Regions from separate parts of the Pseudoalteromonas rhizosphaerae genome, predicted to be linked through region 3. Evidence: predicted binding sites of a transcription regulator. Region 3 holds the regulator's gene; each other region holds the start of a gene.
What was found. Region 3 encodes FliA, which starts transcription of late flagellar genes. Its sites were predicted from a motif close to CTAAAGNTNNNNNNNNNNNNGCCGATA; they were not measured.

Region 1 (10,532 bases), 1.6 Mb from region 3:
ATGGGGTCAGGTGGGTCCAAAACGCTATTGTTACCAAGCAAATTTGGTGTTAATCGCGTTAGCAATTAACTAAAATTTGGAATTCTGATAATAAAGTTTTCAGTAAATCTACTTTAGTCTATTAACTTCTTGCGCTATTAACTATCACATAAAACGCGTTTGGCGTTGTATGGTTAAGCCTCACGGGTAATTAGTACAAGTTAGCTTAACATATCACTATGCTTCCACATCTTGCCTATCAACGTTGTAGTCTTCAACGGCCCTTCAGAGACTTTAAAAGTCTAGTGAGAACTCATCTCGAGGCCTGCTTCGCGCTTAGATGCTTTCAGCGCTTATCAGTTCCGAACGTAGCTACCGGGCAATGCCATTGGCATGACAACCCGAACACCAGCGGTTCGTTCACTCCGGTCCTCTCGTACTAGGAGCAACCCCTCTCAATTCTCAAACGCCCACGGCAGATAGGGACCGAACTGTCTCACGACGTTCTAAACCCAGCTCGCGTACCACTTTAAATGGCGAACAGCCATACCCTTGGGACCGACTTCAGCCCCAGGATGTGATGAGCCGACATCGAGGTGCCAAACACCGCCGTCGATATGAACTCTTGGGCGGTATCAGCCTGTTATCCCCGGAGTACCTTTTATCCGTTGAGCGATGGCCCTTCCATTCAGAACCACCGGATCACTATGACCTACTTTCGTACCTGCTCGACGTGTCTGTCTCGCAGTTAAGCTGGCTTCTACCATTACACTAACCGTACGATGTCCGACCGTACTTAGCCAACCTTCGTGCTCCTCCGTTACTCTTTGGGAGGAGACCGCCCCAGTCAAACTACCCACCAGGCACTGTCCGTAACCCCGATTCAGGGGCCAACGTTAGAACATCAAAACTACAAGGGTGGTATTTCAAGGACGACTCCAACAAAACTAGCGTCTCATCTTCTAAGTCTCCCACCTATCCTACACATGTAGGTTCAATGTTCAGTGCCAAGCTGTAGTAAAGGTTCACGGGGTCTTTCCGTCTAGCCGCGGGTACACAGCATCTTCACTGCGATTTCAATTTCACTGAGTCTCGGGTGGAGACAGCGTGGCCATGGTTACACCATTCGTGCAGGTCGGAACTTACCCGACAAGGAATTTCGCTACCTTAGGACCGTTATAGTTACGGCCGCCGTTTACCGGGGCTTCGATCAAGAGCTTCTCCGAAGATAACCCCATCAATTAACCTTCCGGCACCGGGCAGGTGTCACACCGTATACGTCATCTTGCGATTTTGCACAGTGCTGTGTTTTTAATAAACAGTCCCAGCCACCTGGTCACTGCGGCTCCAATCAGCTTAGAGAGCAAGTCTCATCACCAATCGGAGCGTACCTTCTCCCGAAGTTACGGTACGATTTTGCCTAGTTCCTTCACCCGAGTTCTCTCAAGCGCCTTAGTATTCTCTACCTGACCACCTGTGTCGGTTTGGGGTACGATTCGGTATAATCTGAAGCTTAGAGGCTTTTCCTGGAAGTATGGCATCAGCAACTTCATCACCTTAGTGACTCGTCTCGTGTCTCAGCCTAACAGCAACCCGGATTTACCTAAGTCGCTAGCCTACTCACTTTCACATGGACTACCAACGCCATGCTTGCTTAGCCTGCTCCGTCCCCCCATCGCAATTATACCAAGTACGGAAATATTAATCCGTTTCCCATCGACTACGCCTTTCGGCCTCGCCTTAGGGGTCGACTTACCCTACCCTGATTAACATGGGATAGGAACCCTTGGTCTTCCGGCGTGCGGGTTTTTCACCCGCATTATCGTTACTCATGTCAGCATTCGCACTTCTGATACGTCCAGCATACCTCCCGGTACACCTTCAACCGCTTACAGAACGCTCCCCTACCACTCAGAATAAATTCTGAATCCGCAGCTTCGGTGCATAGTTTAGCCCCGTTACATCTTCCGCGCAGACCGACTCGACCAGTGAGCTATTACGCTTTCTTTAAAGGATGGCTGCTTCTAAGCCAACCTCCTGGCTGTCTGGGCCTTTCCACATCGTTTCCCACTTAACTATGACTTTGGGACCTTAGCTGGCGGTCTGGGTTGTTTCCCTCTTCACGACGGACGTTAGCACCCGCCGTGTGTCTCCCGGATATTACTTTACGGTATTCGGAGTTTGCAAAGGGTTGGTAAGTCGGGATGACCCCCTAGCCTTAACAGTGCTCTACCCCCGTAAGTATTCGTCCGAGGCTCTACCTAAATAGATTTCGGGGAGAACCAGCTATCTCCCGGTTTGATTAGCCTTTCACTCCTAGCCACAGGTCATCCCCTAACTTTTCAACGTTAGTGGGTTCGGTCCTCCAGTTGATGTTACTCAACCTTCAACCTGCCCATGGCTAGATCACCGGGTTTCGGGTCTATACCTTGCAACTAGTCGCCCAGTTAAGACTCGGTTTCCCTACGGCTACCCTATTCGGTTAACCTCGCTACAAAATATAAGTCGCTGACCCATTATACAAAAGGTACGCAGTCACCCAACAAGTGGGCTCCTACTGCTTGTACGTACACGGTTTCAGGTTCTATTTCACTCCCCTCACAGGGGTTCTTTTCGCCTTTCCCTCACGGTACTGGTTCACTATCGGTCAGTTGGGAGTATTTAGCCTTAGATGATGGTCCACCTATATTCAGTCAAAGTTTCACGTGCTCCGACCTACTCGATTTCACTTAAAAGGGATTTTCATGTACGGGACTATCACCCTGTATCGTGGCACTTTCCAGAGCCTTCCATTAACACCAATTAAGCTTAAGGGCTGTTCCGATTTCGCTCGCCGCTACTTTCGGAATCTCGGTTGATTTCTTTTCCTACGGGTACTTAGATGTTTCAGTTCTCCGCGTTCGCCTCGTTAACCTATGTATTCAGTTAACGATACCTGCAAGCAGGTGGGTTTCCCCATTCGGAAATCCTAGTCTCAAGTGCTTTTTACTAGCTTGACTAGGCTTATCGCAAGTTAATACGTCCTTCATCGCCTCCAACTGCCAAGGCATCCACCGTGTACGCTTAGTCACTTAACCATACAACCCAAACGGGTCTTTGTTTAGTGACAGTTTAACTTCGCCAGAAGTTAATATTGAATACTAAAGTAGATACCAATCAACAAACGTAAACGTTCATTAAATGGCACTGAATGATACTGCTATCATTCTTTTTTACTTTTGAAAACTCTGTACAAATACACTGTATTTATACGAATTTTATTATCAGCTTTTCCAAATTTTTAAAGAGCAAGAGATACAAAAACCTCTCAAAATTAAACACACTCTATTCTCAGGCGATTATGCTGCCCGATAAAAGAATATTTATTTTTAAGAAGTAAGTGGTGGAGCTAAGCAGGATCGAACTGCTGACCTCCTGCGTGCAAGGCAGGCGCTCTCCCAGCTGAGCTATAGCCCCACATATGCTGGTACTTATTGTTTGATTACCGACTTCGTTGAAGAAGTGGTGGGTCTGAGTAGATTTGAACTACCGACCTCACCCTTATCAGGGGTGCGCTCTAACCAACTGAGCTACAGACCCAAACAATAAGTGTTTGTTCTCTTTACAATAACAATCATCTGTGTGGACACTACGAACAAATAAGTTCTAAATCGTATAAGGAGGTGATCCAGCCCCAGGTTCCCCTAGGGCTACCTTGTTACGACTTCACCCCAGTCATGAATCACTCCGTGGTAAACGTCCTCCCGAGGGTTAGACTATCTACTTCTGGAGCAACCCACTCCCATGGTGTGACGGGCGGTGTGTACAAGGCCCGGGAACGTATTCACCGCGTCATTCTGATACGCGATTACTAGCGATTCCGACTTCATGGAGTCGAGTTGCAGACTCCAATCCGGACTACGACGCACTTTAAGTGATTCGCTTACTCTCGCGAGTTCGCAGCACTCTGTATGCGCCATTGTAGCACGTGTGTAGCCCTACACGTAAGGGCCATGATGACTTGACGTCGTCCCCACCTTCCTCCGGTTTATCACCGGCAGTCTCCTTAGAGTTCTCAGCATTACCTGCTAGCAACTAAGGATAGGGGTTGCGCTCGTTGCGGGACTTAACCCAACATCTCACAACACGAGCTGACGACAGCCATGCAGCACCTGTATCAGAGTTCCCGAAGGCACCAAACTATCTCTAGTAAGTTCTCTGTATGTCAAGTGTAGGTAAGGTTCTTCGCGTTGCATCGAATTAAACCACATGCTCCACCGCTTGTGCGGGCCCCCGTCAATTCATTTGAGTTTTAACCTTGCGGCCGTACTCCCCAGGCGGTCTACTTAATGCGTTAGCTTTGAAAAACAGAACCGAGGCTCCGAGCTTCTAGTAGACATCGTTTACGGCGTGGACTACCAGGGTATCTAATCCTGTTTGCTCCCCACGCTTTCGTACATGAGCGTCAGTGTTGACCCAGGTGGCTGCCTTCGCCATCGGTATTCCTTCAGATCTCTACGCATTTCACCGCTACACCTGAAATTCTACCACCCTCTATCACACTCTAGTTTGCCAGTTCGAAATGCAGTTCCCAGGTTGAGCCCGGGGCTTTCACATCTCGCTTAACAAACCGCCTGCGTACGCTTTACGCCCAGTAATTCCGATTAACGCTCGCACCCTCCGTATTACCGCGGCTGCTGGCACGGAGTTAGCCGGTGCTTCTTCTGTAAGTAACGTCACAGATAGCCTCTATTAAAAACTACCCTTTCCTCCTTACTGAAAGTGCTTTACAACCCGAAGGCCTTCTTCACACACGCGGCATGGCTGCATCAGGCTTGCGCCCATTGTGCAATATTCCCCACTGCTGCCTCCCGTAGGAGTCTGGGCCGTGTCTCAGTCCCAGTGTGGCTGATCATCCTCTCAAACCAGCTAGGGATCGTTGCCTTGGTAAGCCATTACCTTACCAACTAGCTAATCCCACTTGGGCTAATCTTTTGGCGTGAGGCCCGAAGGTCCCCCACTTTGGTCCGTAGACATTATGCGGTATTAGCAGTCGTTTCCAACTGTTGTCCCCCACCAAAAGGCATATTCCCAAGCATTACTCACCCGTCCGCCGCTCGTCAGCAAAGTAGCAAGCTACTCTCTGTTACCGCTCGACTTGCATGTGTTAGGCCTGCCGCCAGCGTTCAATCTGAGCCATGATCAAACTCTTCAATTAAAAGTTTTTTGTCTTTCGACAGCTCAATGAATTCTGAATTTATTTAATATCTTTCGATATTGAATTGACTGTGCCGAAGCAACTTATAAATAAGTTACTTCTGTTGGTCACTCAGTTTTAATTGAGACTCTAAATTTTTTGCCTTGCTTAGCGAACTAAGCTTGGCTGTTAGAACTCAATCTGTACGAGTGCCCACACAGATGATTGCTTTATATTGTTAAAGAACGTTGCGACATTGTCGCTAGGGATGCGTATAATACATCCTTTATTTTTCGAGTCAACACTTAGCTTTAAACTTTCTTGCGAATATTTAAAACCGAAGTTTTATTTAACTCTCTGAGTTGTTCGTGCCTCGCTATGCGTTGGCGTTTCCCGTCTCAGTGGGGTCGCATTATAGGGAGTTCCAAAAACAGATCAACACTTTTTTTCAATCTTTTGACTGTTCGCTCAAAAAGCATGCAAAACGCTTTAAAAGAACACTCAATCGATGCTTTTTCGAGTCTTTTTTGATGTAAATTAAATTATTTCACATAAATATCATTGCTATGTTCATTTATCGCGTTAAGATAGCAAGTTCACAATGTTAAATTAATGTTTATTTCCTGTTTATTGGTAGATCAAAATGAAATTACCCGATCAAAAATCTCTTATCTCTTCAGTTATCCTTGCTGTTATTGGTTTCGTTATAGTTAATTTTGCGCTTTCGAGCCTACAATTAAGTCCTGCACTGTTATTTGGTGCTGGTTTATTAATTGGTGGTGTAGTTATAGCTGCAATGTCATCTGGCGATGTAGAAGAAGCCGAAGTAAAAACAAAAACACTTTATGTGGGCAATCTTCCTTATCGTGCAAATGAAGGTGTAGTTCGCGCTTTATTTGAAGAACAAGGTAAAGTGTTTAATGTACGCCTATTAAAGGATAAAAATACTGGCAAACGTCGTGGCTTTGGCTTTGTTGAAATGGCAGAGCTAGATGCTGATAATGCTATTGCAAAATTAAACGATAGCGAGTTCCAACAACGTACATTGAAAGTTCGTGAAGCAAAACAAAAACAAGATGATGAATCTAACTCTTTTCGTTCTGAGTCGGATCAATCAGCGTAACTAGCTCCACCGGTTGCTTATCAACATAAATAGAAGCCGTTGCGTAATAACGTAGCGGCTTTTTCTTGCCTGTACAATTAGCATCAAGCTCATCACTGCAATCTATATTATGCTCTTTGAGTATTGCACACACCCGTTTGGCTATTGCTACGCCGGAATCAAGTAATAATACAGTGCTGTTAAAATACTCATTCAAACCTTTTGCTAAAATTGGGAAATGCGTACAACCTAACACGACTACATCCACTCTATTATCAATAGCGAGACTATCGAGCTCTGCAACTAGTTTGTCTTGGATAATCTTTTTACTTTGATATGTTTGTTCCGCCAACGTTACAAGTTCAACACTTGCATATAAATGTACTGTGACAGCTTGACCATGCTGGCTTATCAACTGTTGTGTATAACTACTTTGTACTGTTGCTGGTGTGGCCAATAAGGCAATATGCTGTGACTTAGATAATAAAGCGGCGGGTTTAATTGCAGGTACTACACCGACGATCGGTATCGTGGTTAATTCGCGAAGCGCGCTCAGTGCTGAAGTAGATGCGGTATTACAAGCAATAACTAACACATCAACGTGTAATTGTTGTGTTTCTATAAAAATTAATAATCCGGTGAGGCGCTGAATTATGGTTTGTTGACTCAGCTTTCCATAAGGTAGGTAGGCGTTATCCATAAAATAACTATAACGGCCATCAGGTATGTATTGCTGAATATGCTTCAGCACTGTGGTACCACCAATGCCCGAATCAAAAACCATGATATGAGGTGACAAACAACTCGCTCCTTATAATAACTAAGCTGAGCAGTTTGCCACGCGGTATACTGAAAATAAAGCTTATGCTTCACTCTCTAGTGCTGCTGAGCGCAATTTATTCATTTGCTCAAACATTGATTTTGTATAGTCGACTAATTTGCCTATTTCCTCTTGGTCTTGATTTAACCATTGTAAAATGCCTGACAGTTCATTTTGCAAACCAAGATCACCCGCTTTATTAAAGGCATTTTTTAGATCGTCATTAAATGGAGCTATTTTTTCAGCCACAGCTTTCTCTGGTGTTGGTTTATTCTCTTGATAGCCTTTTATTGCTGCAAACGTTTTAGTTTGCTTTAAGTCCATTGAAAACGCGACGAGCTGTTCGTTGCCTAAGTTGAGCTCTTGTGCTTGTTCAAAGGCTTGTTCCAAATCACCACCAAAAAATGTTTTACTAACATTTTGCAAGTCTTCCATCATTGCATTAATAGCCTTTTGTTCATCTTCGTTTAAGTCACCATTTACTGACATGCTAAATGATAACTCCCGCGATTGTGATGATGCACTGGCATAGCCTTCATTTTGACCATTACGCTGATAACTACTGGCTGATTGCTGTTTAAATGCATCAGCAAAACTAATACTCACCTCGTCACCTTCTGCAGTGGTGAAGTTATACTGAGCATTATTACTTAAACTTAAATACTGTGATTGAGTAACACTGACAGAATCCGGTTTAGGGTTAAATAAATCCTCTTCAAACTCATCCAGGCCATTAAAAATACCTTCTTTGGATTTTTCTATGCCCTGCTCAATTTCGTCGTTTAGAATACCGGTATCTTTTAATTCACCATAAGCATCATCAATACCTGTTTGCACACCTTTGCGTGCATCACTAAGCATACCTTTGAGTTTTTCATTATCGGCTCCATTGACTTGCGCTTTCTTAACGGCACCAGTTACAAAATCCAAAACGTTTTTGACGATTTCTTCAAAATCAAATAGTGGCTTGTCTTTTTTCTCTTCCGCGACAGGTAAGCCTAAAGCCTCAGCCATTTTGTCACCTAACACTTTTGCTGCTAATTCTTTACCACGTTGCTGGTAACTATCTTGAGGCGACTGTATTGTAGGTTGCTGTAATGCAGCTTTGTTACTGTATTTATTGACGTTGTTGTTTGGAACAAAGCCAAAGTTGCCAATTTTCATGATCCGACTCCTATTTTTGCTTACTTAAGTATCGGCCCAAAAATAAATAACTAAAGTAAAATGTACAAAAAAACAGCATTTGCTATTACTCAAAATTAGGGCCTGTTGACCTTTAAGGATTAAAATTTGTTCAACCTCGGGGCGATTTAATCGCGGCGCGAGATTTGTAACCTAGTGGGCTAAGTAAAAATTGAGCAACAAAGAGTTAATCGCCCCTAGGCAGAACCCTTCGGGCAGCGCGCGTTTGGCATTTATGCTACGTTATCGCCTATTTATGGGGAATAACCACACTACATAGGCTCTGCCTTGCCTAAAAACCAAACGCACAGCTGCAAAATTAACCTAGAAAGATAAACAGACCCTAGACAAATAATCCCTGCCCCCTACAATAGCGCCGATAAACAGCATAATGAAATAAGGTAGTAGGTAATGGCGGTTATAAAGATCGATACAACAGGATACGACGCACAGTTAAATGAAAAAGAGCAACGTATCATTGCGCAATTCCAACGCTTTGGTGTTGAACAATTAGAAGTCTTTGCCTCTGAGCCAATTCATTACCGTCAACGCGCTGAATTTAGAGTATGGCACGATGGCGATGAGTTATTCCACATTATGTTTGATCAAGCCACCAAAGACAAAATCAGAGTCGATGTGTTTGACCCTGCAGCGCCGCTAATTGGGGAAGTAATGCAGGCAATGATCGATAATCTTAAAGGCTGTGAAGTCTTGCGTCGTAAATTATTCCAAATAGATTATCTTTCTAGTTTAAGCGGTGAGATTTTAGTGAGTCTGCTTTATCACAAACCACTCGACGAAGAATGGCTAGCAGCTATCAAGTCACTAAAAGAATCATTGAGTGAGCGCTTTAAAATTGATTTTATTGGGCGTGCTCGCAAACAAAAAGAAGTACTCGGTGATGATTTTGTTACTGAGCGTTTAACAGTTAATGGCCAGCAACTTATTTACCAACAAGTTGAAAACAGCTTTACGCAGCCAAATGCTAAAGTAAACATTAAGATGCTGGAGTGGGCACAAGACTTATGTAAACCACTAAAAAATGATTTACTAGAGCTCTATTGTGGTAACGGTAACTTTTCAATTGCCTTAGCTGGTTCGTTTAATCGTGTATTAGCAACCGAAATTTCTAAATCGTCAGTACACTCAGCGCAGTATAATATTGCTAAAAATAACGTAACTAACTTAGATATCATTCGTATGTCGAGCGAAGAGTTTACTCAAGCTATGAAAGGCGAACGAACCTTCTCACGTTTAGAAGGGATTGACTTAAGCAGCTATGATTGTCAGACCATTTTAGTTGATCCGCCGCGCGCAGGCATGGATACACTAACATGTGATTTGGTGGCTAACTACGAGAGTATTATTTATATCTCATGTAACCCTGATACGCTAGAGCGTGATTTAGAGCACCTAACTCGCACTCATGAAGTTAAACGGTTTGCGATTTTTGACCAATTTCCATATACCCACCACATTGAATCAGGGGTATTTTTACAACGTAAATTGTAAAGTATCTATGCCAGTGCTTTTACTAGCGCTGGCATTTGCTGCTCACTAAAGACTTTAATACCATTCTTTTCTAATAGCGAAGCCGTTAATCCCATTCCAACCACCTTAATACCACTGTGCGAGCCATCGTAAATTGTATTACGACCACAAGAAGGACTTGATTCCTTTAATAGCGCAAAACGAATATTGTACTGTTGGCAAAGGCGTAATGCTTGTTTTGCACCTAGCTGAAATTCCGGTGTCACATCATCACCAGTATTGGTAATCACTTTACCGTTGACGATTTCAGCAGGATCTCTAGGAGTGGATAAACCACCAGCAATCTCAGGACAAAAAGCGACTATACGTTCCTGCTGCCATGCGATTAGCTGCGGATGGAGTAACTGTTGTCCGCTACCATCGTAGCGCACGGGAGCACCAAGTAAGCAACTTGAAACCAGTATTTTATGCATTTCTTACCACCTGCAACAAAAAAGCTCCGCGTACGGAGCTTTTTTACAATAAACACTAAACCGCTCTATTTAGCAGCTAAGTAATTAATCAATTTGCTAATATCTTCAGGCTCAGTAATACCTGATTCACGACCTAGGTTAAGCTTATATTTACCATTTACGATAAATGTTGGTACGCCACGCAGTGCCCCCTTATCTTTATAGTAATCTTGGTCACGCTTCATTTTTGAACTCATAGTGCGTACTGAAAAACTTTTATACAGTTTATCAAACTTATCACCGTCAACACCTTGCGCGACAAATACATCT
Region 2 (10,532 bases), 2.6 Mb from region 3:
GCCACCTTCAGTAATTACTTGCTCGCGTGCCGCAAAGGCACGACGTAAGCGACGTTCAAAAAAAGCTTGGTCGATGATTTCTGTTTCATCAAAGCTCCAAACACGCGCGCGGATCTGTGAGTGCGGACTGTAAGCCGCTGTAGCTAAAAATTTACCATTACTATCGTGAATGGTCACTGTGTCACCTAAACCTGGCTTACCTTTTATTTTTTTGATGGCTTTTGAAAACAACCATGGGTGTTTTCTTTTTAGTGATTTTTCACGACCAGCTTCTAGGTATACGACAGATGACATTAGGCTTCTCATTACGGATAAATTAAGAGCGTATTTTAGTGAAGCAGGCTCGAACATACAATGAATGTTTTGCACAACAGCCTATAACCGCGGTAAAGTAACAGTAATTCAATGCATTAATTTGAAATTACAGGATTTATGGAACAACGTTTGCCCGTTTTAGTATTATCTGAGCCGTTGCAACAGCTAGAAAATCATTGCCGTGCTTTTATTTTGTCGTTAGTGAGTGCTGATGTCGCCCACGATATTACCCATATTGAACGAGTCGTGCGTGTTGCAAAACAGCTCTGCTTTGCTGAAGATGCTTCGATGGACGTGGTGTTACCCGCAGCATGGTTGCATGACTGTGTTGCAGTGGCTAAAAACCACCCGGATCGCGCTAAAGCTTCAACAATGGCCGCAGATAAAGCAATTTCATTTTTAGCGTCAATAGGGTATGACGCGCAATATTTTGATGCCATTCATCATGCTATTGTAGCCCATAGTTTTAGCGCTAACATTGCAATTGAAAGTGTGGAAGCACAAATCGTTCAAGATGCTGATCGTATGGATGCCTTAGGAGCAATTGGTGTCAGCCGCTGTATGAAAGTAGGGGGCTCAATCGGACGCAATTTATATCACCCTGACGATCCATTTTGCGCCCACCGCAGCCCGGATGACAGCTTGTATACATTAGATCACTTCTTCATCAAGCTATTACATATTGCACAGAGTATGAATACACCTTCAGCAAAAGCAGAAGCGGTGCGTCGTACTGAATATATGCAGGTATTTATTGAACAACTTAAGTCGGAGATTGGCTAATGGCAATGCCTACTTTATCTGGTGTCGATCATTGCCATTTAAATGTGACTAACCTTGCGCAAGCCGTCACGTGGTACAAAACAGTCCTTGGATTTAATATTGTGCCAGAGCTTGCTTTTTGGGATGAGGGTACTGGGCCTTTAACACTAGAAGATCCTGCGGCAACTATTCGCTTAGCGTTATTTGAGCGAGAGGGCAGTAGTAAAGGGATTGCATTTGGCGCATCTGGAGAGCAGTTTATCGCTTGGCTTAAGCATTTGGCTGACTTAAATATTAAAACCGTGGTTGCTGATCACAAAGTTACATACTCTGTTTATTTTCAGGATTTAAGTGGTAATAGTCATGAAATCACCTCTCATGACTATGCATATATCTCGGCCAACATCTAGCATATGGTTAGCCTTGGTAGGCAGAGTACACAGCTAAAACAGCATCTAGCTGGCCTTCAAAAAGTGCGATAAGCTGAGGATCAAAGTGTTTACCAGCTTGCTCGCGCATATGACTTATGGCTTCATCAACGCTCCAAGCTTGCTTATAGGGACGTTTAGAGGTAAGTGCATCGAATACATCGGCGATTGCCACAATACGTCCTTCAATCGAAATTTCCTCACCTTTAAGACCGTTTGGATAACCTGATCCATCCCATTTTTCATGATGCTCCATCGCAAGTATATAGGCGAGCTGCAATAACGGCGATGACGAGTTTGCTAAAATTTTAGCGCCGATTTTGGCATGCTGTTTCATGTGTTCAAATTCTTCGGCTGTTAATTTCCCTGGTTTAAGCAAGATTGCATCGGGAATGCCGATTTTACCAATGTCATGCATCGGCGCTGCTTGTTTGAGAAGCTCAGCATGTTGTTCATTCATTCCATAGGCTAGTGCTAAAATTTTACTGTATTTACTCATGCGCACAATATGCTCGCCAGTATCGGTGTCTTTATACTCGGCTGCGCACCCTAAACGATGGACTAAATCAACGTGAGCCAACTTTAGCTGCTCAGCCTGAACTAGGGATAAATGAGTTTTAACACGCGCTCTTACGATTGCAGGACTAATAGGCTTGGTTATGTAATCTACCGCGCCAATTTCAAAACCTTTAAACTCATCACTTTCATCCGCAAGTGCAGTCACAAAAATGACTGGAATATGCTCAGTAGCAGGGTTTTGTTTAAGCAGCTGACATACTTCAAAACCACTCATATTTGGCATCATAATATCGAGTAGAATGAGTTTGGGTGGCTCTTTTTCAACTAACGCGAGCGCGGCATCACCCGATTTAGCAAAAGAGAGGCGATATTGATTCCCTAATACTTCGCGCATGACTTTAAGGTTGGCGGGTTCATCATCAACAATAAGAATTCGTGGGCGTTCGGTTATTAAGTCCATCAGTGTGTTTCCAAATTTGCTGCCTGATTGAGCAGCTCTATTAATGCAATAAGAGTACTCTGGGCATTGTCAAAGTCAAACTGGTCGAAATATTCGATTAATGCATCCACATCACTTTGATAAGTAGCGGGGGCATTGTCTGCTAATGTTGCTAACAACTCATCATTGAGCTCTGCATTTTCTGCGTCTTTACGCAGTTGTTCACACAGTATTTTAAATTCGCTGAGCGATAGTACTTGGGTATTTTTTTCGCTGCTTTGCACTGCTATACAGCTGCTCGTTTTTCTAGCTAACAACTCATTGACCGCATTAAACTCTATCTGCAATTGCTGAATTATTTGCGCCTGCTGCTCAGGGGCTTGGCTGTTTTCTAAGGTTGAAAGCAGAGCCATCATAGTCGGTAAACCTAAATTACCAGATAAGCCTTTAAGGGTATGTAATGTGCCATTAATATCTTTTAAGGCATTTAGTCCATCATTAAAGATAATGTCACATGTAGCCTGCTGCTCTTTAAAAAAACGGTGTATTTCGCTCAGCTGTTTACACTTACTGCCCCAAAGTTGCTGTCCTTTTTTAAAATCAATATGCTGTGCTGCGGGATCAATGTGAGCAATTTGCGTTTCTATATTTAAACCAAAGCCAAGCACTTGCGCAATCTCTTGATTCAATTGATTGATATCAACAGGCTTATTGGCGAAGCCATTCATACCCGCTTTTTTAGCCGTTAATTTATCTTGCTGTAAGACACTGGCGGTGAGCGCAATGATCGGAGTCTTTTTTAGCTGTCGTTGTTGCTCAATTTCACGAATTTTTTCGGTCGCGGCAATACCGTCACATTCAGGCATATGGATATCCATTAAAATGACATCAAAATCTTGTTTTTCAAAAATAGCGATCGCTTCTAAGCCGTTGCTTGCAGAGCTAATCGTATGCTGATCTCGCGACAATAATAACTGTAGTAGCTCAACATTTTGTGCTATGTCATCAACGACTAAAATGCGCAGCTTAGGTAATTGCGTATGCAACTTATCAAAGTAATTGACTTGGGTTTCATCACCGACCTCTAAAGGCAATGAAAAATAAAAGCAGCTGCCTTTATCTTCTTCACTGACTACGTTGATTATGCCACCCATCAGCTCAACGAGTTGCTTACTGATAGTAGTACCAAGTCCAGTGCCACCAAAACGACGTGTAGTAGTCCCGTCAGCTTGTTCAAAAGGCTGAAATACCGCTTTAAGACGATCTTTAGCAATACCAATACCGGTATCTTGTACTTCAAAAAATAAGTAATTATTTTGTGTCGTACTGACAGTGACATTCACTGAGCCCTGAGCTGTAAATTTAACTGCATTACCAATTAAATTTGTTAAAACTTGGCGAATTCGGTCTGGATCACCGTAATAAGTAGGGTGAACAGACTCTTTGATGGTAAGTGTTAGTTCTAGATCTTTCTTTTTTGCTTCTAACCAAAATGTAGAAATAATACTATCAAGCACCGCTTGAAGATTAAAATGCACTAATTCAATGGTCAGCTTACCTTTTTCAAGTTTTGCAGAATCCAATATTTCATTTAATAGCCGTAACAGCGAGCGAGCCGCATTATTTACGATAATTAAGTGCTTTTGTTGGTCTTGATCAAGTGGGGTATCCATCAATAAATCACTAAAGCCAATAATCGAATTCATCGGTGTGCGAATTTCGTGACTCATATTCGCCATAAATGACTGTTTGGCTTGAGCTGCATCTTCGGCGGCTATTTTCGCCAACTTTAATTTATCTTCGTATTCACGACGTTCACTAATATCGATAATAACGCCGTCGATCCAAATCGCTTCACCTTGCTTGTTGAACTCAAAGCTACCTTTCTCAAGCACCCAAATTAGCTTGCCACTTCGATGACGTAGTCGGTATTCAATTGAGTATTGCGATTTAGCAGCGATCGCTTGCTCGACCGATTTATTGATGCGTTTGTTATCATCTTTAAAAATCAAATCACTAAACTGAATATGCTGATTGATAAATTCCGATGGGACATAGCCAGTTACTTCATTAATGCTAGGGCTAATAAAAATCATGCTCCAGCTTTTATCCAACTGGCAGCGAAATACCACGCCAGGCATATTATTCATCAGCGAGCGGTATTGTTGTTCTTTCGCTATGAGGTTTTGTTGTAGTTTGCGTTGCTCAGTCAAGTCAGTAATAAAGCCAACAAATATTGACTCTTGTCCTGGCTGGTTTGCTTCACCAATACCTAAGCGAATAGGAAATAGGTGACCTTGTTTATGTTTAGCAAGAACATCACGATTGACGCCAATAACTTTACCTAAATCGATGTGATGTGCCTTTAATAGATATTCATCATGCTCGGCTGCGATATCATCTGCCATCAGCATTTTTATGTTTTTACCCTTTACATCAGTGCTATGCCAGCCGAAAATATTCTCTGCAGCGTTATTAAAGCTTAAGATAATACCGCGATTGTTAATTGTTACTATGCCATCTATAGCGGTCGATAAAATAGCCTCTAAGCGAGATTCATTCCCTGTTTTTTCTTCAAGTAACATGCGATAGCGTACCATACCGTTAATGATAGCAACTATCGCGGTTAGAATAATGGTGGCGAACACTACGCTAATAGCAACAAATGTAAGTTCTGAGCTGGCGCTGTCATTACCAATTAATGGCGAGGTTGCAACAAACCGTGTTGCCGCCATTCCCATGTAATGCATACCTGCAACAGCAAAACCCAAAATGATTGCGCTGATCAACCGCGTCTGCAAAGAATTTAGTGTTGGGAGGTGCTTTTTAATATTAAAGCGAGCATATAAAGATATAAACGCCAGTACAACGGCAACGATAATTGACAACCCAAACATCAATGGATCGTAGCGTAGCAGCGGGCTCAATTCCATTGCTGCCATACCACTGTAATGCATAGTGCCGATACCTGCGCCGAGTAGTACCGAGGGCAGTATTAAACTGAAAATAGTGGCGTTATTTTTTACTAATAATGACACGCCAGTTAGGCAGGCTAAAAATGCTGGAATGAAAGATAAAAAGGTGAGTGTTGGGTCGTAGCTGATATTTGTACACAGTGAAAATGCCAACATACCAATAAAATGCATACTCCAAATACCGCCAGAAAGTACCAAGGAAGCCGTTGAGTTGGCTAATTTTTGATAACTTTTGAAGCGTGTTTCTTTGGCCAGATCGATCATGTAAGTTGCAAAAAATGCAGAGAAAATAGCCGTTAAAACAGACAGAGCGACTAAAAATGGGTCATAAACACCATTAATAAGAAGGCTCGGATCGTGATCGGTAATAAAAAAAGCGGTAAGCATAACGGCTCAATACACTGTTATTTCAGTAATAACTAATATCACCTGAAATATATGTTAAGACAATTAATTAATTTTGCGCAAATGCCTGTTATTTGTTTACATATTTAGCTGCAAAATTTAACAAAATCAAAAACTTTTTAAAATCAATTCGCTAAGTTTCATTGTGCGTAATGATAGCATCATTTATAACCAGTTTTATAGCAGGTATTTAGCTGAACTATTTATTTTCGCAGATAAAGTAATCGGTAATTATCGGGTCATACGTTTGACAAATACGACTACGAATAGTGCCAGAGAGAAACTCCCGCAAAACGCTTCAACTGCAGCAACGAATCGGGAGAAACCAACCGGAGTAATATCGCCATATCCTAAGGTTGTAAAAGTAACCACGCTAAAATAGAAGCTATTAAGTAGGGCTAATAAATTATCACTTAATGTTGCCGCCGGATTGAACTGCATAATACGACCAGCATCCATCACCCCAAAAATAAAATAACACAGGGCGCAGCAGATGATCAGTGACAAACTAAAACGGATCACATTTTCAGGCTTTTCACCATACCCGCACAACATATCAATACAGCTCGAGGCTAATCGTTTTTTTGAACCCCGTGGATATTGTGCGTGACGCATCCGCAGTTCTTTGTACGTGAAATTACCCGCCAGTTCAAATAAGCCTTGTTGTTCTGATGCTTTACGTAAATTGCGAAATATTTCTTCTGATTGTTCAAATAAGTCAAGGGCTGCGCTTTTATCTGTATGTTTAAGCGCTGCTTTAGCTTGTTTTTCCTGTAATAGTTCAGCGCCTAGCTCAATGTTATCAATACGGGTGTTGTTTAGTTTTATACCCAATAAATTTGTATCTTGTAGGTTGCAGTAATGCAGGCTTGCTTCGTGCAAGTTGGCTTTCATCAGTGAACTGTGGGCTATTTTATTATTAAACAGGTGAGCGTTGGTGAGCGTTGCACGATAAAAATTACTGTAAGATAAATCAAAACCATCCTCATCATCTTGTTTTATCAAATTAAGCCCATTGAGGTTAGCGCGTTTTAATTGCAATCCCTGTAATAATCCTCCCTTTTTTGCATAGCGCTCTAATTTTTGGGTCAGATCTAAGCCTGACTTATCAAATTTGGCATCATGCCAAAAACAAAAACCTGAGCCCATGTCTGTTTCTTGACAATGATGGCCATCGGGAGAGGTATAACGACAACAAGGCTTATCAGGCATGTTTGATATCGCTTTATTTAATTCTACTTAGTTATAGATTAGCAGTTATTTTGCAAGGTATTATAGTGACCTGTTAATTAGTTCAATGACTGTCGGTCAATTACAAGAGTTAGGTTTGTTTGAATATACATTAAAACGTAGTCGCCGCCGCAAAACTGTCGCTATCAAAGTCCAGCAACAAAGTGTCACAGTTTATGCGCCTGTTGGGGTTGCTAAAAAGGAACTTGAAAGCTGGCTGCTAAGTAAAACTGACTGGATCAATGCGCAAATTAATAAGCAAAGTCAAATGCTTGATACTCGCCAATACCCATTACAAGATAATCGCGTACTGGTTTTTTCACAACCTATGATACTGACTTATGGTGTCAGCTCGCGCAGCGCATGGCAGCTAGTAAAAAATCAGCTGGGGAATGTGTTACAGCTAAATCTTTCTGGACGGGTTAAGCATCAGCAGCCAATGTACCAAACCTTGCTCGAAAGTTTTTTACATGAGCAATTAGAAAATTATATTGAAATGCGTGTACATGCTTATTGCCTAAAAATGGCAGAGGCTTTACCTAGCAGTATTCGCATTCATACTTATAAGCGTCGTTGGGGCAGTTGTAATCGACGACGAGAATTGACCTTTAATTTGTTATTAGCCAGTGCGCCGCAGAGTATTATTGATTATGTAATTGTGCATGAACTAGCTCACTTGAAATATTTAAATCACAGTGCCGCATTTTGGCAGCGCGTCAGTGAGTTTTATCCTGATTATAAGCAAGCAACAAAATGGTTAAGGCAACACGGTGCGAGTTTACAATGGGTAGTCGAATGAGTTAGCGAGGATAAAGTTACCGAGGGTAAAGTTAGCGAGGGTAAAGTTAGCGAGGATAAAGTTACCGAGGATAAAGTTACCGAGGATAAAGTTAGCGAGGATAAAGTTACCGAGGGTAAAGTTAGCGAGGGTAAAGTTAGCGAGGATAAAGTTAGCGAGGATAAAGTTACCGAGGATAAAGTTACCGAGGATAAAGTTACCGAGAATAAAGTTAGCGAGAATAAAGTTAGCGAGAATAAAGTTAGCGAGAATAAAGTTCGAAGAATGAAGTTTTGCTGATAGATAAGAAAAGTGGTGGAGGGAGCTGGATTCGAACCAGCGAAGGCTGAGCCGTCAGATTTACAGTCTGATCCCTTTGGCCGCTCGGGAACCCCTCCACACTAATTTTGTCGCATTTGGCCCCACTTAACTTAGCGGTAAGAAAAGTGGTGGAGGGAGCTGGATTCGAACCAGCGAAGGCTGAGCCGTCAGATTTACAGTCTGATCCCTTTGGCCGCTCGGGAACCCCTCCAATGCAACGGCGCTGATAATAGCAAAGTGAGCATTTAAGTAAAGAAAAAAGCTAAAGAAATATTAAATAAAGCCGATAAATATCTATTACTAACTGCAATCGGCTAAAGTCTATGCCAATCGATGATTTGTTAATCACAGAGAGTCAACTTAACAATCGTCTTGCCAAAAGTGTCTCAGAACACCGTCGTGGCGAGTTTGCATTATTATTGGCAATGCTTTCTCATGACGTGTTAGATTTTAGTCAATTTCATCTCCCTAAAACCCCATTTGATGCACATGCTTCAACACCAACTGAAGCGCAATTACGTGAACAATTAGGGGCAGGGCCTGAGCAAGCATTGGCTCCAGATGAATTTGATATGCTCATTGGCCAACATAATGCACAGCTATTACAACAAGGCAGCATGGCAGATATTCGTTTACGCTCGTGCCTTGCGCCGGAACCATTAGTGATCAGAGATGATAAAAACCATATTCCACTAATGGTGATTGATAATTGCGAACTTGTCGTGCGAAAGCGTCATTTAGATAAAGAAACACAGCTGGATCATCCGCAAATGGATGCGGCTGCATTTTACGATAGCCTTAATAATGCTGAGCTTCATCAACCCTTACACCTTGCCCAAGCGTGATATTAAGCTGTAATAATTATCGGTAAAAATATTTTATTTATTTTAGTGTAAAAAAAGCATCCACAAACTAAATGCAATTGCTATAATGACCCCAAATGGCATTTCCAATTTACTTGGTATTATTGCCATCATCATTAAATCAAGGTAATTAGGAACGTAATGAAGAAAACATTCACGCTGAATCACGAGAAAATCAAATACCCTCGCATGGTAGATGCTGCAAAGCATGAAGTAAAAAAGTATTTGAAAAGAGAGCGTAACAAAACGTTGCCAATTGATGCTGATTACTGGGCATTTGATTGTAAATTTGGTAACACTGCTGAAGATGCCCAAGTGGTGCACGTTGCTGAAATTAGCAACTCAATCAGCGAAATTGAAAAACAAGGCTTAGAGTCGTTTTATGTTGAAATCATTGCTAGAGCTGCACAACGTCAAGTGCAAGACTCTGATGATGAAATTTAAAAGTAATTGATTTAATGAAAAAATGGGCTAAGTAGCCCATTTTTTGTGCTTGCAAAAAAGTAAGTCCAGCACTTTATTTTGCACCTGGTTGGTGCGAAATAGATTATTTATTTTATTTAAATAATACAACTAATTGATTTATAAGTTTTTGTAAAGTTGGTTCTGTAATTGCTATTACTTTTAATTATGCAGTTAGGAGCAAACACATGGCAAGAATGAGTTATATCAGTAGCGTCGAACGTTACCAAGAATACCAAACCGTGATCCACGACTTACTTGACTCAGTGCTAGCAAGCTTAGAAGACGGTGTTAAAAAACAACAAGATAATCGTTACTTAATCGCTCAATACCCATTTTTAGAATTACAATACTGTTTAGATAAAAATGGCGTGCAGCTAGGTAATAATGTCTGCTTTAAACGTCAGTATATGAAAACCTTAAATAATCGTGGCGATTCACAGGATTTGAGTGAACGGCCGTATTTTCAAGGTATCCAACAGCAGCAACATACTCGTTTTACGCCGCCCTATATTTCGATCGCGACCAATCACTTATGTATTTCAGCAATAAAATCGTTACATGCTTCATATGGCGAAAATCGCTATTTAGTGATTGATGTATGTCTAACGCAATTAATCGAATTTATTATGGGGGATCGTACTCGCGCCACGATGACGCCATTTTTTAAAGCGGGTTATGGCATTATTGTCAGTTGCTTATTTATCTTAGTGTTATTTTTACTTGGTAGGGTGTTTGGTGATATTTATAGCTTACTGTTTGTCCGCTCTATAGAAAATGATCCGCTCGAACCGTTTACGATCATCATTTTTATCACCCTCGCGTTAGCAATATTTGATTTAGGTAAAACGATTCTCGAAGAAGAAATTTTAATGCATAAAGATATCTTTAGGCACAGTTCAACGCGGCGCACTATCACACGGTTTATTTCAACTATTTTAATTGCAGTGTCTATTGAAGCGTTATTAACGATGTTTAAGGCAGCGCTGGGGCAGTTGCAGTATTTATTACCGGCAATTTATATGATGTTGGCGG
Region 3 (10,532 bases):
TCGAGTAATTTTGCAACCGGGTGTAAGTCTGTTGACTCATCGTCTTCGCACAGTAAAGCCCCCAAGTACTGGGTCATTACTTTTTCATTAGCAAATAATTGCTTACTCATTCATTAACCTTGTTCAATCAAATAATCGAGTAATGCGCGATAAGCATAAACACCTCTTGAGCGTGGACAATACTGAATCGGTACTTGTTGAGCTAAACTTGCATCACGGAACTTAGTGTCTACGGGTATTACCCCTGGCCATACTTTTTCTTGGTACGTTTGCTGTAATGTCTTATATGCTTCAAGGGATGCATTTGTGCGCTTATCATACATTGTAGGGATAATGGTATATTGATACTGCTTTGATTGCGAGCTTTGCATTAATTCCATGGTCCGCATCATTCGGTCAAGCCCTTTGAGAGCTAAAAACTCAGTTTGTACTGGCACTAAAATGCGCTCACTTGCAGCCAATGCGTTAACCATTAAGACACCTAACACTGGCGGGCAATCTAAAATAGCATAATCATAATGCTCACTAATTTTTGCTAAGGCTTTTTTTAAGATAAGCCCCATTCCGGTCTTATTACCCATACTACGATCGAGTGTCGCTATAGCCATAGTTGCAGGAAGAATATCTAAGTTGTCTATGTTCGATGGACACAAAGCTTGCAATATTTCTTCACTTGCCATGGTGTTACCACGGGCAAATATATCATACACACTAACTTCTAAATCTTCTGAATCAATGCCAAAGTAATACGTTAAAGATGCATGAGGATCGGTATCAATCAGTAATACCCGCTTTCCTTGCAGCGCTAATATACCAGCTAAACTCACAGCCGTGGTCGTTTTCCCTACTCCGCCTTTTTGATTTGCTACCGTCCAAATTTTCACATCACACCTTATTTTTGTTCGTTGCGCGTTGTAATTCGTATACCACCGTGTGGGAGTTGGATCACTTTAATAGTGTTATCATCACTTGGCAACTCAATTGGCTGCTCAGCTTCAGTTTCTATTGCTGATTGCTCGATTGATACAATGGGCTTGGGTGGTAAACCATATTTTGATAATGCAACGACTACTTTACGATTTTCAGCACGCCCTTGCTCTGTATCATTATCAGAAAAAGGAGAATACTGACCGTAACCTTCGATGGCCATTCGCGCAGGGTTGATACCCAATGCATCAAGTTCGACTAAAATAGAAGTCGCTCTTGCAACAGATAGCTCCCAATTAGAACGAAACATTTCATTATGAATAGTTTCATTATCTGTATAACCACGTACCCTGACGTAGTTATCTACAGGAGCAATAATATCGTTCACTAATTTTATTACTGCTTTCGCGCGTTGATGCGCCACAGCACTGCCACTGGAAAATAACATTCCTGAGCTTAACTCAATAATCAACCAGTCTTGGTGTAACTCTAAACTTGCTTCGCCATCGCGTATTTCATCGATCAAAGCTGATTGTAATTTAGTTAATAAACTATCTAGCGGTTTACCTAAGTGTTTTTGTTTTATGTTACTGGTGTCGCTTTGGCCATCAAGTAACTGCGGGCCAACTTCTTGCTTTTGAATACTCTCACCAAACAACAGTTCTTTTTCTGGGCTTACTCTGTCGGTTAATAAACCAGTACCGGTCACACCTTGGCCTTCTTGGCTATACTGACGAGCTGACTTGTCAAAAACCTGCTCCAGCGAATCAGATAAAATTTGGAAGCTTTCTTCTTTATTAATCGCAATCGCATACATCACTACAAAGAATGCAAACATAATAGTCATGTAATCGGCGTACGACACTAGCCAACGTTCTGTATGCTGACTTTTGGTCGATGAGTGACGAAGTCGACGGCGCATCATAATAATTATTCTTGTAGCTGACTTGGACGCTCTACACGATACGCTTCAAGTTTCAGCTCAATATTGACAGGGCTATCACCTTGGCTCATTGCAATAATTCCTTCAGCTAATAACTCATGAAACAGCATCTTTTGTTCTACTTGTTGTTTTAGCTTATTAGCCATGGGTAAAAACAGTAAATTTGCTAAACCAACCCCATAGATGGTCGCGATAAAAGCCGTCGCAACCCCCGCACCTAACTTTTCAGGCTCAGTGATAAATGACATTGCTTGGATCAGACCAAGCACTGCACCTAATATACCGATAGTAGGACTGTAACCGCCCAACGCCTCGTACACCCGGCTGGCTTCAAGTAAACGTTCCCTTTCTAACAATAAATCAATTTCTAACGCATCTCTAAGTTTTTGCTCGCTGTTACCATCAATCAATAAACTCAGGCCTTTGGCAACGTACGGGTCTGGATGTGTTAATGCTACTTCTTCAAGCGCTAAATACCCTTCTTGGCGAGCTTTTTGTGACCAACTTTTAACTTGCTCAATTGCTCTGTCGATATCATGACTTGGAGGAAAAAACACCCAATGACTTATTCTTAAGACTTTATTAAACGTATGTGCCGGTGTTTGTAGCATTACAGCACCTAACGTACCACCCAATACAATAATTAGTGCTGGGCCATTAAATAAAGCACTTACAACCCCACCCTCTAGTGAGTAACCATAGCCAATCGCCAAAAGTGCAACGAACAGGCCTAGAAACGACAACTTATCCACAACCAATTTCTCGAACTAACCGATTAGCAACCTCTTCAAGTGCGATACTTGCCGACGATAGGCCAGCGTTAGCAACCGCCTGTGGCATACCATATACCACACTGGTTTTTTCATCTTGCGCCCAAATAGTGGCGCCGGCTTGTTTGAGCATTCTTGCACCATCTCGTCCATCAGCGCCCATGCCTGTAAGTACCACAGCTAACACATCACCTTGAAAAGATTTGGCTGTACTAGCAAAAGTAACGTCAACACTGGGCTTATTAAGTGATCCGCGCACTGTCGTCCTCAAAAACACGTAACGTGCGATTTCCACCTCGTCCCTCAACCAGCATCTGTTGACCACCTGGCGCTAGATAAGCGACGCCTGGCATTAATCGGTCGCCTTGTTGTGCTTCTTTTACTTTTATTTTGCACAAGCCATTTAAACGAGCGGCAAATGCTGGCGTAAACGCAGCTGGCATATGCTGTATTAACAAAATGGGATGTGGGAAATTGGCCGGCAACTTAGTCAAAATAGTTTGCAGTGCGACAGGCCCCCCTGTGGAGGTGCCTATTGCAACTATTTGATATTTCTTACCCGAAGCACGTGTATTAGCTGCAATGTTCGAAGCGGGCGCTGTGCTGCGGTTAAAACTTCTATCAGGTTGAGTTATCGCAGGTCGACTTGTTGTACCTGCAGAAACGGAAGGTATTGATGTCGGTGTCGGCCTACTGAAGCGTGATAGACGCTTGCGTCCAATTTCTTTTACTTTATTTTGTAATAACTTAATCGCATCTTCATTATTACGAGCAATGTCTTCAAATTTTTTCGGTAAAAAATCTAAAGCACCCGCATCAAGTGCGTCTAAGGTTGCTGTTGCGCCATCACGGGTCAAGGAAGAGAACATCAGAATTGGGGTTGGATTTGCTGCCATGATCTCTTTTACAGCACTAATACCATCAAGCACAGGCATTTCAACATCCATAGTGATTACATCTGGACGCAATTGATTTGTCTTGTCTACCGCTTCTCTGCCATTTACCGCAAAACCAATTACTTCAATATCCTTATCTTTCTCGAGTATTTCGCTCACCCTGCGGCGAAAGAAACTTGAATCATCAACAACTAAAACTTTAACTGCCATTGGCATACTCTATGTAAATTTTATCTGTGAGAGCCATATATAGCTCTCACAATAAGATAAGAATTGGACTAACCTGCGTAATGTTTTAACAGGTTTGGAACATCTAAGATTAGCGCTATACCACCGTCAGACGTGATCGTTGCACCTGCCATACCAGGTGTTCCTTGTAGTAAAGCATCAAGCGGTTTAATAACAACTTCTTCTTGACCAATCAATGAATCCACTACAAAACCAACTTGTTGCGTACCTATTTGTACAATTACAACATGGCCTTGAGCTTTGCGTAATGATCTGTCAGCACCTTTGACTAACCAATGTTCTAAATAAAACAACGGTCGTGCTTTCTTACGAACAATAATGGTTAATTGGCCATCAACTACATTCGTTTTAGTTAGATCTAGGTGGAATATTTCATTAACACCAGCCAGTGGTAATGCAAATGTTTGCTCACCGACAACCACCATCAATGTCGGCAAAATAGCCAACGTTAACGGAACTTTAATTTCTAGGATTGTACCTACACCTAGCTCAGATTGAATACTCACAGAACCATTTAGTTGGGTAATTTTGGTTTTCACCACATCCATACCCACACCACGACCCGAAATATCAGAGATCTGTTCTTTGGTGGAAAAGCCTGGTGCAAAAATAAGGTTATAGGCTTCTGTATCAGATAATCGAGCAGCTTGCTCGTGATCAAGCACCCCTTTATTGATAGCTATTTTTTTCAGCTTTTCGGGATCCATACCAGCACCATCATCTCGAATGGTAAGCAAAATATGATCACCTTCTTGCGATGCTGATAAAGTTACAGTCCCAGTCCTTGCTTTACCTGCCGCTTCACGCACATCAGGCATTTCAATACCGTGGTCTACAGAGTTACGCACCAAGTGGACTAAAGGATCTGCCAGTGCCTCAACTAAGTTTTTATCTAAATCAGTTTCTTCACCCACGAGCAATAAATTGATGTCTTTTTTCAAACTGCGGGCTAAATCACGTACTACGCGAGGGAAACGACCGAACACTTTCTTGATCGGTTGCATCCGCGTTTTCATCACCGCACCTTGCAAGTCCGCAGTTACTACATCAAGGTTTGAAATGGCTTTACCCATCGCTTCACTTTCAGTATTGGTTGCTAAACTGACTAAACGATTGCGAACCAATACCAGTTCACCGACCATATTCATTATTTGATCAAGGCGTTTTGTATCAACGCGCACAGTGGTATCAGCTTGTGGTGGAACTGATTTTTTCGCAACAGCTGTCGCTGGAGCTGGCTTTTCAGCCGCTTTCGCAGGCTCAGACACTGCTGGTTTAGGCGCAGGTTTAGCTGCGGCAACAGGTGCTGGGGGAGGGACTGGTTTTTGAGCGGGTGTTGGCTCAGTATCTGCAACTGCTTGTGGTGCACTCCCTTTGCCGTGCAATTCATCTAATAATGCTTCAAACTCATCATCGCTGATCTCGTCTGGACTATTACTTTTAGTTGGCTCTGATGACGCTTGGGGCGGTTTAGGCGCAGTATTTTCGGTGCTTGCAGTATCTTTATTACTGACCAAACCAAAGCTACCAACACCATGTAATTCATCTAATAAATTATCGAATTCGTCATCAGTAATATCACTATTTGATGACTCATTGCTAACTGTTACTGCTGGAGTTACAGGACTTTGTCCTTTTCCATGCAGCTCATCTAGCAAACTTTCAAATTCATCTTCTGATATATCATCGATTTGAACATCTTTTTTATCGCTATCAACTTGACCATCAAATAACAAGTCAAATGCAAATGGATCATCAGAATCATCTAAAATAGCATCAGCATCAACAACAGGAGTATCGTCTGCAGGCTCAGCAGCGCCAGTTAGTTCTTCAGCAGTTGGCGGCAATCCCAATTTATGTAAAACAGCCAGCAACTCTGGATTTGCAGGTTCTGGTTTTTCTCGGCTTTGGATGGTCGCAAACATTTCGTTGATAGTATCGAGCGCTTGCAAGATCACGTCCATCAGCTCAGAATTAACCTTACGAACACCTTGACGCAATAAATCGAAAACGTTTTCTGCACCGTGACAAGCGTCAACTAGCTCAGTCATGCTTAAAAAACCTGCGCCGCCTTTTACCGTATGAAAACCACGGAAAATTGCATTGAGTAATTCGGTATCATCTGGGTTATTTTCAAGCTCCACCAGCTGTTCTGACAAAAGCTCAAGAATTTCTCCAGCCTCTACTAGAAAATCTTGTAAAATATCTTCATCGACTTCAAAGCTCATGCAGTTCTCTCCTCTTAGAAGCCCAAGCTTGATAATAAATCATCAACATCATCTTGTCCTGAGACAACATCATCACGAGATTCTTTATCAATAATTGGCCCTTCAGGGCCTGCAAGTGTATTTTCAGCAGGCGGTTTTTCAATGACTGGTGCTATTGTTTTTGTTTCGCTATCATCTTGGCTACCAAATGCTGTCAACAAGTGGATCAAGCTGTCTTCTACTTCTCTAACAAGCTCTATCACTCGACGGATCACTTGACCTGTTAAATCTTGAAAATCTTGTGCCATCAAGACATTGGTCATGAGTCCTTGCAACTCATCCGTTTTAGTTTGCGAGCTATTCATGAACTTATCTAAGCTGTGGCATAATGTTTTAAACTCACCTAGCTCAATTTCACGATTCATTAAACGATCCCAAGTGGGTTTAATGTCTGAAATATCATCTGCAAGCTGTTGGGCAATTGGTAAACTTGCTTCTACAGCATCCATGGTTTTATTAGCAGCGTTCTCTGTCATTTCCATAACATAGTTTAGACGCTGCTTAGCATCGGGGAGTGCGTCTTTGGTCAAATCAGCTAAACGTGTATCAAGCTCAAAATTTTTCAACGCATCATGAAGCTGACGCGTAAGTTTGCCTACTTCGGCAAATAATTCTGATTGCTCTTTTGACGCCGCATCAATAATTAACTGATCAGCTTTATCTTGTTCACCATTTTCAAGGTAAACCACAAGCTGCCGGGCTTGTTCTAAACTGATCTGAGGCGCAGCTGGTGCTGACATAAGCCTCTCCTATTTATTTAACCTAAACGCTCAAACACTTTTTCCAATTTGGTTTTCAGTGTTGCGGCTGTAAATGGTTTAACGATATAGCCGTTAACACCAGCTTGTGCAGCAGCAACAATTTGTTCTTTTTTAGCTTCTGCTGTTACCATTAAAACAGGGATGTGTTTCAGGCTGTCATCGGCCCTGATAGCGCGCAAGAGGTCAATTCCTTGCATGCCAGGCATGTTCCAATCTGTTACTACAAAATCAAATTCTTGATTCTGCAACATCGGTAAAGCTGTTGAGCCATCATCAGCTTCTTGTACATTTGTAAAACCCAAATCTCTTAACAGATTTTTGATAATACGTCTCATCGTCGAAAAATCATCAACAACAAGAATTTTCATGTTTTTATCCAAAACATCCTCCGGTGAGGTCTGAACCTATATTTACTTACTACTAGTTAATCCAGTCATTGATTTTTGCTTTGAGCTTAATCATCGCCTGACCATGTATCTGACTCACACGCGATTCGCTTACATCGAGTATATGTCCAATCTCTTTTAAATTCATTTCATCATTATAATAAAGCGACAATACTAACCCATCTCGTTCAGGTAAAGATTGTATAGCTGTTAATAATGATTGATTAAAACGTTCATTTTTAACGTTATTAAAGGGCTTGTCTAGTGCTAAATCATGTCCCACTGGTGTGATAACATCTTCATCAATTCCCAAGTCTTCTATACCTAAAACCTTACTTGAATTTACATCACTAAGAATATGATGGTACTCATCTAGCGTAATATCAAGTTTTTCAGCAACTTCACTGTCTTTAGGTTCTCGATTCAGGCTGCTTTCTAGCTCACTAATCGCTTCAGCAACTCTGCGGCTATTACGGTGCACTGAGCGAGGAGCCCAATCACCTCGGCGCATTTCATCCAGCATCGCACCACGAATACGAATGCCCGCAAAGGTTTCAAAGCTTGCACCTTTAGTCGCATCAAAGTTTTTTGATGCTTCAATTAACCCTATCATCCCCGATTGAATCAAATCATCGAGTTGCACACTCGCGGGTAAACGAGCGATCAAATGACAAGCCACTTTTTTAACTAAAGAAGCATGTCGCTCAACAATCACATTTAAATTTTGTGTCGATTGATATCCCATCGCTTTATTCACCGATGCCGTCATAGTTAGCCGTTTACTAATTTTTCTATGAAAAATTCTAAATGGCCAGATGGTTGATTAGGTATAGGCCATTTAACTGCTTTTGTCGCTAATGTTTTAAATGCAATTGCCGCTGGAGAATTTGGAAATAAATCAACAATTACTTTTTGACGACGAGTTGCTTTACGCATGTTTTCATCATAAGGGACTGTTGCAACCAATTCCATTGAGACATCCAAAAAGCGATCCGTTACTTTTGAGAGCTTAGCAAATAGTTCGTGGCCTTCACGCATACTGCGCACCATATTAGCAACTATTTTAAACTTATACACACCATGCTCACGACTCAACACTTTGATTAATGCATAAGCGTCGGTTATTGAGGTCGGTTCATCACATACTACTACCATGACATCTTGCGCTGCGCGCGAAAAACTTAATACCATGTCAGAGATACCAGCAGCAGTATCAACAATTAATATATCAAATTCGGTATTCAACTCACTAAAAGCACGAATTAATCCAGCATGTTCTGATGGAGAAAGTTCCACCATACTTTGTGAGCCTGACGTCGCTGGTACTATTTTAATTCCTGCAGGCCCTTCAACTAAAATTTCATCGAGCTCACATTCACCTGATAGTACATGAGATAGATTACGTTCAACCCGAAGCCCTAACATCACATCACAATTTGCTAAACCCAAATCGGCATCCAGAACTAACACTCGGTTTCCGAGCTGACCCAACGCAATCGCAGTGTTAAGTGAGACGTTAGTTTTCCCTACGCCACCTTTACCACCTGTTACAGCGATAACTTTAACGCCGTTATTATTGTTTTGACTCATTTTACGCAGGCCACTTGCTTGATCTAATACTGTGTTAATCATACATCCCTACTGTGCTTGACGCTACTGCTTGGCGTCGTGAATGTTGTGCTTTTGTTCTTTTTAAATACAATTGTTCTGCTTTTTTTACTAATTTCTCTGCATTGGCGACCCGAATGTCCTCTGGAACGCGCTGACCGTTAGTAAGATACCCTATTGGAAGGCGATTTTGAATCGCTATACTAATAATCTCACCTAAACTTAATGATTCGTCTAATTTAGTGAAAATACAGCCACTTAATTGTACCTTCTTAAAATGTCTTACGGTTTCTTGTAAAACATTAATTTGTGCGGTCGCACTGAGCACTAAATAATTGCGAATATCGACACGTTGATTACGCATTAATGTATTTAGCTGCTCAGTTAAACGTAAATCACGTTGGCTCATTCCCGCGGTATCTATTAATACTAGACGCTTATTTCGTAAATGATATAAAACTTCTGCTAATTCATTGGCATCTTTAACTTGTTTTACACCACAACCGATGATCCGGCCATAAGTAGCTAACTGTTCATAAGCGCCAATACGGTAAGTATCAGTGGTAATTAGCGCAACTTTATCTGCACCATATTTTTGTGCGCCAAGGGCTGCAAGTTTTGCCACGGTTGTAGTTTTACCTACCCCAGTAGGACCAACAAGTGCATATACCCCGCCTTGGCGAAGGATTTCGTTATTTGTAGTATGCATTTGGTTTTCAACCATTTGCAATAGTGCTTGCCAGGCTTGCTGACGTGACACATCGTCCGGAATAAAGCAGGCCATTTGCTCTGCAACTTCACTGTCGATACCCATTCCAACTAAACGATCGATCATGCATGCGCGAGTAGGATCGCGACGCGCTAAATCTTGTTGCATCAAACCCGATACCTGATACTCAAGTAATTGACGCATCGCAGCCATTTCATCACGCATAGCGGTGATTTCATCTGTTTTGGCTGCACTTTTTGTTGGCATCGGAGTATCTAAATCATCAAAACCACTTTCTAGATCATCATCAAAACCTAAGCTATGTGCTTGCGTTTGTGGACGCGGCGCAGTATCGCGACGAGCAAAATCACTATGCGCTTGTGGTTCATGGCGAGCTTGCTGTGCTTGATGTTGTTGCTGTGGTTGATACTGAGTAGATGTATCAATCCCTGACTGGCTAAACATAGACGCAAGCTCAGGTGAGCGTGGACGCGGTGATTGGCGCTCTAATAATGCTTGTAAGCTATCAGCTACCGCAGCTTGCGGCTCATGCTGCGCACGTTGTGGCGCAGGTTTAACAAAGTTAGCATTCGTTTGCGGTTGCGCCTTAGCAACATGTGGTTGTGCCGGTGCTTTCGGGGCTGCTTTTTCATAATCAACGGCGGCAACAATCTCTACCCCATTGGCTAATTTTTTATTTGACATGATTACAGCATCTACACCGAGTTCATCTTTAACTTCTTTCAGTGCGGTGCGCATATCTTTAGCAAAAAAACGTTTTATTTTCATGGTTCAACCCCTTTAAAATCCGATTATTGGCCTACTGAGCTGACAATCTTGATCTGTCTTTCGTCTGGTACCTCTTGATAAGACATCACTCGCAATCCTGGAATGGTGTACTTAACAAAACGAGATAACACAGTGCGTAACATTCCTGACGTTAGCAATATCGAAGGTTCACCGGCCATTTCTTGGTTTTGATGCGCTTCATTTAATGATTGTTGAAGTCGCTCTGC

Region 1: the regulator FliA is predicted to act here: its motif matches at 8,271-8,297, upstream of PVK79_RS01675 (DUF5610 domain-containing protein).
Region 2: the regulator FliA is predicted to act here: its motif matches at 8,435-8,461, upstream of PVK79_RS06550 (VC2046/SO_2500 family protein).

The regions. Positions count from the first base shown of each region.
Region 1 is NZ_CP118496.1:350,042-360,573, reverse strand. Features, by position in the region: rRNA gene rrf (5S ribosomal RNA) at 1-38, opposite strand, end outside; rRNA gene PVK79_RS01705 (23S ribosomal RNA) at 170-3,056, opposite strand; tRNA gene PVK79_RS01700 (tRNA-Ala) at 3,360-3,435, opposite strand; tRNA gene PVK79_RS01695 (tRNA-Ile) at 3,482-3,558, opposite strand; rRNA gene PVK79_RS01690 (16S ribosomal RNA) at 3,635-5,176, opposite strand; gene PVK79_RS01685 (RNA recognition motif domain-containing protein) at 5,799-6,278, shown strand; gene murI (glutamate racemase) at 6,241-7,056, opposite strand; gene PVK79_RS01675 (DUF5610 domain-containing protein) at 7,120-8,241, opposite strand; gene trmA (tRNA (uridine(54)-C5)-methyltransferase TrmA) at 8,671-9,771, shown strand; gene PVK79_RS01665 (2-thiouracil desulfurase family protein) at 9,777-10,223, opposite strand; gene PVK79_RS01660 (thiol:disulfide interchange protein DsbA/DsbL) at 10,289-10,532, opposite strand, start outside.
Region 2 is NZ_CP118496.1:1,540,771-1,551,302, forward strand. Features, by position in the region: gene PVK79_RS06505 (class I SAM-dependent methyltransferase) at 1-294, opposite strand, end outside; gene PVK79_RS06510 (HD domain-containing protein) at 433-1,098, shown strand; gene PVK79_RS06515 (VOC family protein) at 1,098-1,487, shown strand; gene PVK79_RS06520 (response regulator) at 1,495-2,484, opposite strand; gene PVK79_RS06525 (MHYT domain-containing protein) at 2,484-5,825, opposite strand; gene PVK79_RS06530 (ion channel) at 6,075-7,055, opposite strand; gene PVK79_RS06535 (M48 family metallopeptidase) at 7,141-7,872, shown strand; tRNA gene PVK79_RS06540 (tRNA-Tyr) at 8,165-8,249, opposite strand; tRNA gene PVK79_RS06545 (tRNA-Tyr) at 8,299-8,383, opposite strand; gene PVK79_RS06550 (VC2046/SO_2500 family protein) at 8,496-9,017, shown strand; gene PVK79_RS06555 (DUF6172 family protein) at 9,177-9,479, shown strand; gene PVK79_RS06560 (PDC sensor domain-containing protein) at 9,686-10,532, shown strand, end outside.
Region 3 is NZ_CP118496.1:4,103,589-4,114,120, forward strand. Features, by position in the region: gene PVK79_RS17700 (chemotaxis protein CheW) at 1-110, opposite strand, end outside; gene PVK79_RS17705 (ParA family protein) at 114-884, opposite strand; gene PVK79_RS17710 (flagellar motor protein MotB) at 893-1,852, opposite strand; gene PVK79_RS17715 (flagellar motor protein) at 1,858-2,622, opposite strand; partial or broken gene PVK79_RS17720 (protein-glutamate methylesterase/protein-glutamine glutaminase) at 2,615-3,746, opposite strand; gene PVK79_RS17725 (chemotaxis protein CheA) at 3,815-6,013, opposite strand; gene PVK79_RS17730 (protein phosphatase CheZ) at 6,028-6,792, opposite strand; gene cheY (chemotaxis response regulator CheY) at 6,810-7,193, opposite strand; gene PVK79_RS17740 (RNA polymerase sigma factor FliA) at 7,234-7,944, opposite strand; gene PVK79_RS17745 (MinD/ParA family ATP-binding protein) at 7,971-8,831, opposite strand; gene flhF (flagellar biosynthesis GTPase FlhF) at 8,824-10,305, opposite strand; gene flhA (flagellar biosynthesis protein FlhA) at 10,329-10,532, opposite strand, start outside.